2 regions of the Bacillus sp. PK6-16 genome follow, and region 2 is predicted to be linked to the other one. Evidence: riboswitches for the same ligand, from Rfam matches in the RefSeq annotation. Region 2 holds a riboswitch; the other holds the start of a gene.
What was found. Region 2 has a riboswitch for FMN ahead of M1D66_RS19485 (ECF transporter S component). Riboswitches for the same ligand answer to the same signal wherever they lie in the genome.
Positions count from the first base shown of each region.

Region 1: it holds a riboswitch for FMN, as region 2 does, so the genes downstream of both, ribD (bifunctional diaminohydroxyphosphoribosylaminopyrimidine deaminase/5-amino-6-(5-phosphoribosylamino)uracil reductase RibD) here and M1D66_RS19485 (ECF transporter S component) in region 2, are expected to answer to the same signal.

Region 1 covers NZ_CP096511.1:1,317,023-1,321,061, forward strand. Annotated here, with positions in the region: gene ribBA (bifunctional 3,4-dihydroxy-2-butanone 4-phosphate synthase/GTP cyclohydrolase II) at 1-397, opposite strand, end outside; gene ribE (riboflavin synthase subunit alpha) at 410-1,054, opposite strand; gene ribD (bifunctional diaminohydroxyphosphoribosylaminopyrimidine deaminase/5-amino-6-(5-phosphoribosylamino)uracil reductase RibD) at 1,036-2,148, opposite strand; FMN riboswitch at 2,454-2,597, opposite strand; gene M1D66_RS06890 (CDGSH iron-sulfur domain-containing protein) at 2,788-2,994, opposite strand; gene M1D66_RS06895 (DUF2552 family protein) at 3,134-3,379, shown strand; gene M1D66_RS06900 (alpha/beta hydrolase) at 3,389-4,039, opposite strand, start outside.
Region 2 covers NZ_CP096511.1:3,813,259-3,817,297, forward strand. Annotated here, with positions in the region: gene M1D66_RS19475 (YpbB family protein) at 1-722, opposite strand, end outside; gene M1D66_RS19480 (ferredoxin) at 1,021-1,269, shown strand; gene M1D66_RS19485 (ECF transporter S component) at 1,391-1,969, opposite strand; FMN riboswitch at 2,132-2,271, opposite strand; gene M1D66_RS19490 (hypothetical protein) at 2,520-3,206, shown strand; gene M1D66_RS19495 (peptidoglycan DD-metalloendopeptidase family protein) at 3,371-3,985, opposite strand.

The DNA of each region.
Region 1 (4,039 bases), 2.5 Mb from region 2:
CTTCTTTCGCAATTAATGGAAAGATATGTCCAGGTCGATTGAAATCAGCGCCTTTTGATGCGGGGTTTAACAATTCTTGTATCGTAGTTGCACGTTCGTGAGCGCTAATCCCTGTTGTTGTAGAAACATGGTCAATGCTCACTGTAAACGCAGTATGATGTGAATCTGTATTATGAGATACCATTGGTTCTAATTGTAGACGTTCTGCGTACCCTGCTGTAATCGGTACACAAACGAGACCACGGCCATGTGTAATCATAAAATTAATTGTTTCTGGTGTAATGTACTCTGCTAAAGCAATAAAATCGCCTTCATTTTCTCGGTTTTCATCATCACATACGATAACGACTTTACCTTGTTTTAAATCTTCTAGAGCTTCTTCAATACGATGAAACATTGTGCTTCCCCCTTATAGAAATCCGTTTTCTTGTAAAAAGCTTTCAGTCATTGAACCTACTCGTTTTGTAGGTTTAGTAATAAAGCGTTCAATATATTTACCAATCATGTCACACTCAATGTTTACGATATCTCCGGCATTTTTTTCTCCAATGACAGATTCGCTTACTGTGTGCGGGATGAGTGAAATCGTTATGGAAGATTCGTCTATATCAAATATCGTTAAACTCGTTCCATCAACAGCAATGGATCCTTTATGCAAACAATAGCGCAGCAGTTCATCAGAAATTGCTATTTTGTAATAGACGGCATTGTAATGTTGTTTTTTATTTAAAATCGTTCCGATGCCATCAATATGTCCTGAAACGAAATGTCCACCGAATCGTCCGTTTGCAGCCATTGCTCGCTCTAAATTTACTTTAGAGTGCGGTTTAAGCATGCGAAGTGATGTCGACTGCATCGTTTCAGGCATTGCATCAACTGTAAATGAAGTAGTTGTAAAGTTTGTTACAGTTAAGCAAATACCGTTAACCGCGATACTATCACCTAAGTGAACATCTGATAAAATTTTCTTTGCATGAATCGTTAATTTCATCGCTTCTCCGCTTTGTTGCATGTTTGCTATCGTTCCTAATTCTTCTACAATTCCTGTAAACATTTTGTCACCTCGTTTCGGGCATTCGCAACGATTTTTATATCATCACCAATTTGTTTCATCTCTTGAATTTTCAAGGAAAGCGCATCTTGTAATTTTGAAAAACCATTTCCTCCAAATAAAGTAGGAGCATCTTTCCCACCAATTAATTTCGGGCTTATATAGGTTACAATTTCATTAAAATTGTTTGTTTTTAAGAAACTTGCATGAATCGATTGGCCACCTTCAACGAATAGAGAAAGAATTTGTTTTTCTCCAAGAAAGGAAAGAAGGTCCTCGATTTCTATATGCTTCGTTTCCATTTGGAATATAGCTATATTTTTAGATTCATAAGAAGATATCTTCTCTTTCTTTACATCCTTACCGACAATAATCCATGTCGGTGCTAAACCATCTGTTATAACATGAGAAGATGGTGGCGTTCGTAAATGGGTATCTAAAACAACGCGAATAGGATGTTTCCCACCACTTGGAATTCTTGTTGTTAAATGAGGATTATCAGCTATAACTGTATTCACTCCAACAAGAATTGCATCATGTGTATGGCGATATTGGTGAACATCAGCACGTGCTTCTTCACCTGTAATCCACTTACTTTCACCAGTTACAGTTGCTGTTTTTCCATCTAAGCTCATCGCTGTTTTGATTGTTACAAAAGGGCGTTTCGTTTTCATGTAGTGAAAAAAGTAGCGATTTAATAAAACTGCTTCTGCTTCAAGAACACCGGTCGTTACTTCAATTCTAGCTTCCTCTAATCTTTTTTTTCCATTACCAGAAACGAGCGGATTACAATCGAGAGTAGCAATTACAACACGCTTAACTCCTTTTTCGATGAGCAATTCACAACAAGGTGGTGTTTTTCCAAAGTGGCTACACGGTTCCAGTGTTACATAAACGGTAGCGTCTTTGGCGTTCTGACCAGCCATTTGAAGGGCATGAACTTCTGCGTGTTCTTCACCAGCTCGTAAATGAGCCCCCATACCAACGATGTTTCCATCTTTTACAACAACAGCACCAACCATAGGATTTGGACTTGTTTGTCCTGATGTCCCTTCTGCTAACTGCAGGGCAATCCTCATATATTCTTGATCTGTCATTTTCTTCACCTCTCCTAAAAAAATCAAAAAACCCCAAGGATTTAATATCCTTGGGGTTTGGGAGACGTGATTTCTAGAAATATAGTTTGAATACGAAAGCATAGGAAAGAAACCTAACGATAATTGATATTTCTGCATAAGGAAAAAACCTAGCAAAATATCGAATTTTTAAACGCTAGTTGTCTCTTTTTATTTCAGTATAAAAAATAAGTATAGAAAATTAAACATATATAAAGAATCAAAATGAATCTTTAAAAATATGCATACTGAAATAAAAGTGTATTCACTATATAAAAAACTAGAAACATATCCTTCTCCCATCCAGACTATACTGTCGGCCCTAGAGTTTCACTAGATCCACCGTTTTCGAGTTGAAAACGGGTCACGGACTTAGAAGTTTTCACTTCATCACCGCCGGTTGGGAATTTCACCCGACCCCGAAGGATGCTGTTTGCTCAAATTATAGCACAAAAAAAATAAAAGGCTAGTAAAAAATATTCGAATGTGAAGAATTGTGTGAAAATATATGCAGGCTGGAATGGAAATAAAAGTATTAGAAATGTTGTAAGGAGAAGGGATATAACGGAGTTGCTAAAAAGAAAAAACATGCACAAAAAAATGTGCATGTCACATGTAAAATTATTCTGCCTCTGGTGCTCTAACAACAGATTCGAATTTACCTTTATGCGAAGCGTCGCAATAAGGCATATTTTTTGATAAACCACAACGGCATAAAGAAAATGCCGGTTTTGCTGGGAATACATTCCCTTGTGAGTCGACTAATTCCACGTCCCCTGTAACGCGAAAAGAGCCATTATCATTTACTTTAATTTGTACTTTTGCCAACGTTATCCCTCCTTCCCAAACGCTTAATTTCATCATATAATCAAGGGAAGTGCTTGACAATATAAAAAGAGCACTTTGTTTGAGAAAGAAGAGAGTGTTATAATAGTTTTCATAACTGACTAGAGTAAGGTGACGAGAGATGGATAAACAATTACATACATTACGAAACATTGCAAATGAGCGCACGTGGGCATCATTTTTGAATGATAATCATCCATATAGTTTGTTACATTGGTCCATTGCAGGTGTAGGGCAAGAGGCAAAGGATGTTTGGTTACTTCAAGATGAAGTAACATTTCAAACGACAGAATTCCCAACGTTAGATGATGCAATGCAATGGATTTCTGAAAATATGGAACAAGTTACAGACGTTTTAGCGCAATAAAAAACAGGCTTATGCAAGCCTGTTTTTTGTTTCTTTCACATATGTGTTTAAAAATTGATCGACGGCTGCTTCGTACTCTTCTTTATTTTCGTTATAAGAGCAAGCGTGTGCACCGTGTTCTGCAATATAAAGCTGCTTATTATTTTCTTTCGCTTCATATAACGCTTTTGTCATATCAGCTAAAATATAGTCGTCATCTTTACTATGAATAAAGAGAACGGGATTGTTAATGTTTTTTATACAGTCGATTGGTGAAACTTCACGAATTGTATAACCGTCACGAACTTTCAAAAATGCGTTTGCTAAAGGTAATAAAGGCCATTTTGGTAAATGGAATTCAACCTTTAAACGGTGCTGTAATTGTCCGTGAAAATCAGAGAAAGGACAATCTGCAATATAGAAATCAGCACCATCTTCTACAAGTCCTGCGTATTGAAGAAGTGTTGCAGCTCCCATAGATTCACCATGAATACCAAGTGTAATATTGGTGCCAAAACGGTTTTTTAGCCAGTCAACTACGGATTTTAAATCATGTTTTTCATAGTATCCATAGCTTGTTGTTTTTCCGCCAGTTTTACCATGACGACGATGATCGTAAATGAGGACGTTATATCCCCTTTTTAAGAATAAGTTTGCATATTTTACAGAGTTTATTTTATT
Region 2 (4,039 bases):
TCAGCTAATAGTGGAAATTCATTTTCTTTATCACGAACTTCTTGTATAAAGAAATGTATTGTACCCCAAAATAAAAAATACACCCTGAATATATCTTGTTTCGTAATTTCTGCTAATTGTTGCAATGTACAACCAATGCGTTCATAACCTGTTAATCGATATGTTACAATCGTCGCTTCTATTGCATTACTCTTTTCTAAAAGATTATGTACTTCCGTCCATAGTTTTTTCGCCAACTCACTTCTCTTATATGGCCTTCCTGTTAGAAAACGTTTCACCCACATCATTATTTCTGTATCTTGCTGAATTGGAATAAACCTCGTATTATTCTGTTGTAAATTTGATATGGTTTGAATAATTAATGATAATCTTTTCCAAAATGTTTCACCTAATTCACCATAATGTAAACCATGCAAATGCGCCGGAAAAGCATAAACTTCCTCCCATTTATGTAACTGCATTTTACCCGTAGGTGTTAACACATATGTATTTTCATGTATTTCTTGAATAAAATCCGCTTGCAACAACTTTGCAACTTCACCATCATAGTCATTTCTATTTAATGATTTATATATTCCGAACAAAAAAGAAATTCGGAACATATTTCCATCTTGTAAAGTTTGCGAAGAACGTTTGCCCTTTAGTAAATAATAAATAGAAGAAACGGTTCTTTCACCATTCAATTGTTTTAAACAATGCAACAAAGTATATTGTATTTGCATGACCGCTTCCACCTTCCAATCTTAACTTCATTCTTTTCAGTACAATTACACTATCTACTGTCGCTCATTAAACTTATCATATAAGAACTATATACTTGTATATATTCTATTGTATCAAACGAAATCATATTTACGTATTTTGAAAATCTTATGACATAATTCAAAAATAAGTTGACACTCTAATTGATAAGCATTATCATTATAATTTTATGTTGAAAAGTTTTACAAACCGTTTTACAATAAGGTTATAATTTTTATGGCGAGCTTTTCACATACATATTATCAGGAGGGAAAAAAGATGGCAAAATATACAATCGTTGATAAAGATACTTGTATTGCATGTGGTGCTTGCGGCGCTGCTGCACCAGACATTTATGACTATGATGATGAAGGTATTGCATTTGTAACATTAGATGATAACCAAGGTATCGTTGAAATTCCAGATGTATTAATTGAAGATATGATGGATGCATTCGAAGGCTGTCCAACTGACTCAATTAAAGTTGCTGACGAATCATTCGACGGAGACGCTTTAAAATTCGAATAGTCTTTTATTAACTTCAAAAAACGCCCCTCCTATTGATGAGGGGCGTTTTTTGTATCTAAATTTTATTTTCCTTAATAAAAAACCATTAGTAGTTTCACACTACTAATGGTTTTAGTATATATTATGCATTTTTCATTTTTGCAAACACCCATACTTTCAGGCGTGAGAATAATGCTACAAATACAATTGTTACAACAATCCCTTTAATTAAATTAAATGGTAAGATTGCCGTTACAACCGTTGTTTTTATAGCTTCGCTAGACATAGCTGGTGAATTTAAAAACCAAGTGTACGCCGGGAATATGATGATGTAGTTTAATACACTCATAATAAGTGCCATTGTAATTGTCCCTAGCATTAATCCTGTAGTTAAACTCTTCACAGTACGATACTTTCTAAATAAGAAAGCTGCTGGCCCAATAAATAAACATCCTGCAATAAAGTTTGCAATTTCTCCAACTGGTACTCCCGTTAAACTTCCTTGAATCCCGTAATGTAAAATGTTCTTTATCGCCTCTACAATCACTCCTGCTACTGGTCCAAAGATAATTGCCGCAATTAGAGCTGGTACATCACTAAAATCAATTTTCAAAAATGGCGGAAGCCCTGGGAACGGGAAATCCAACATCATTAGTAAATATGCAATACTACTTAGCATCGCTACACTCACCATCTGCACTACACTGTTTTTTTGTTTCATCTTTCTCTCTCCTTTTCCATCGATCATCTCATGGAAAGTGGAAAGGTTCTGCTATGCCTATTTTTTCATAGAACGAAAAAACCCTTTGTGTTTTACACAAAGGGAGAATTTAAGGCACATCAAACAGACGTTCAAATCCATATCTTTTTTGAACGCTTGAACCTCCATCTTCTCCCATCCAGACTATACTGTCGGCTTTGGAATCACACCAAATCCTGCCTTAACGGCTCGCGGGCTTAGAACAAAATCATAAATAGTTCATCACCGCCGGTCGGGATTTTCACCCTGCCCCGAAGATAGACCGATATTCTATTTTCCCCTCCATTATACAACAACCTCATAACATTGTGAACTAAAAAATTGTAACTTATTTAAAATTAGTTATTTATTTTTCGTAAAAACAAATAAATTGCGAGATATTTTACAATACAATCCATATTTTTTATTATTCGGCATTTCTCTTTTGAATTACCTAGTCATATATAATTAAAAGTGATAAGATATTGAATTGTTAAGATAAGAACATTTTCTGAGTTATGGAGGAAATGTCATGAAAAAAGACAAGAGACATTCTATTCGAGAAGCAATGAAAAAAAACTTAAGAAAAGAATACTTTTACTTAAAAAAAGAATTACTTTTCTACTGCCCAATTGATTTAGGCACATTCTCAAACGAGACATACTATGCTACTTTCGATGAAGATGGCATCAGTATTTATCAGTATGATAAAAAAACAGAAAGTAAATTAAAATTGTGTGAGCGTCATCCGTGGAAGAGTTGGAATAAAGTGAAGATTGATCACTATTTGACAACTTCTCAATTTATTTTTCAGGGTGAGCGAAATTGGATCTTATCTCTTTTTCAAAAAGGAAAAGAAGCTCAAAAAATTATTGAAGAGCATACATCTTTACAAACAGAAGTTGTTTCCCGCTCTTTCTTAAAAAAACTTCCTGGTTTTCGTTCTAATACACCACTGAATAAATACATCGGTAGTATTTGTTACACTGCACTTATTGCATTTTTATTAAAATGGATGATTCCATTTCAAGCACCACAAATCGCCCTGTATTCTATCTCGATTGGTTGTATGCTTCTTGGCCTACTTTGTTTGACAATCGGTTTAATTGAACCGACTATCGTACTGTTTCGAACAAAAGAGAAAACAAGAACAAAAGTTTTTTACTTATATAGCTATTTAGCTATTTCTGGATTTATATGTGTCTTTATTTTTTGGTAAAAGAAGCCGTCCCAAAATAAATTTTGGGACGGCTTTCTTTTAGATATAGATGCTCTGATTCACTCAATAGTTCTAGCAAAAGCGCCCATATAATTTCATTTACATTGAATCTTATTTAAGAAGAACATAAATTTGTTCAAAGTTTAATTTTCGAAGCGTTTCCTTTACTTAACATATAATTGTTGATTAGGATAAATTAGCTCTTGCTGCAATCCATTTTTTTCTTTAATTTCCTTAAGTGTCATACTAAATTTCCGTGCAATACTAACTAAAGTATCCCCTTTTTGTACGACATATAATGACGAAGAAACAACTTCATTTCTTTGTTCACTTAAAACAAGCAATGGGTTCATCGCATTCTTTTTCGCCATCGTCCATCTTCCTTGATGAAGTTCTAGATGTAAGTGCGCACCTCGCGATTCTCCCGTGTTCCCTACTTCTCCAATTTTTTCTCCTTTGGAAATATAATCTCCTTGATCCACATATCTCTTATTTAAATGTGCATATACAGCCTCATATTCTCCGTGTTTAATAAATACAACATTTCCATAACTACTTGAATAATAAGACCTCGTTACCTTACCATCTTGGATAGCTGCCACAGGCGTTCCAATCGGCGCAGCTACATCAATACCATAATGTTTTCCATGCCTTGTCCCAAAATAATCACTTATCTGACCTTCAACAGGCCATGTCCATCGATTTTCTTCTGCATAAACATGTAATTGAGATACAAACAGTATACTCAATAACATGACACCGCATTTTAAAACTTTCATATACATCCTCCGTTTTCTAATTACCACCATACCTTCTCTATTTTGGTATATTAC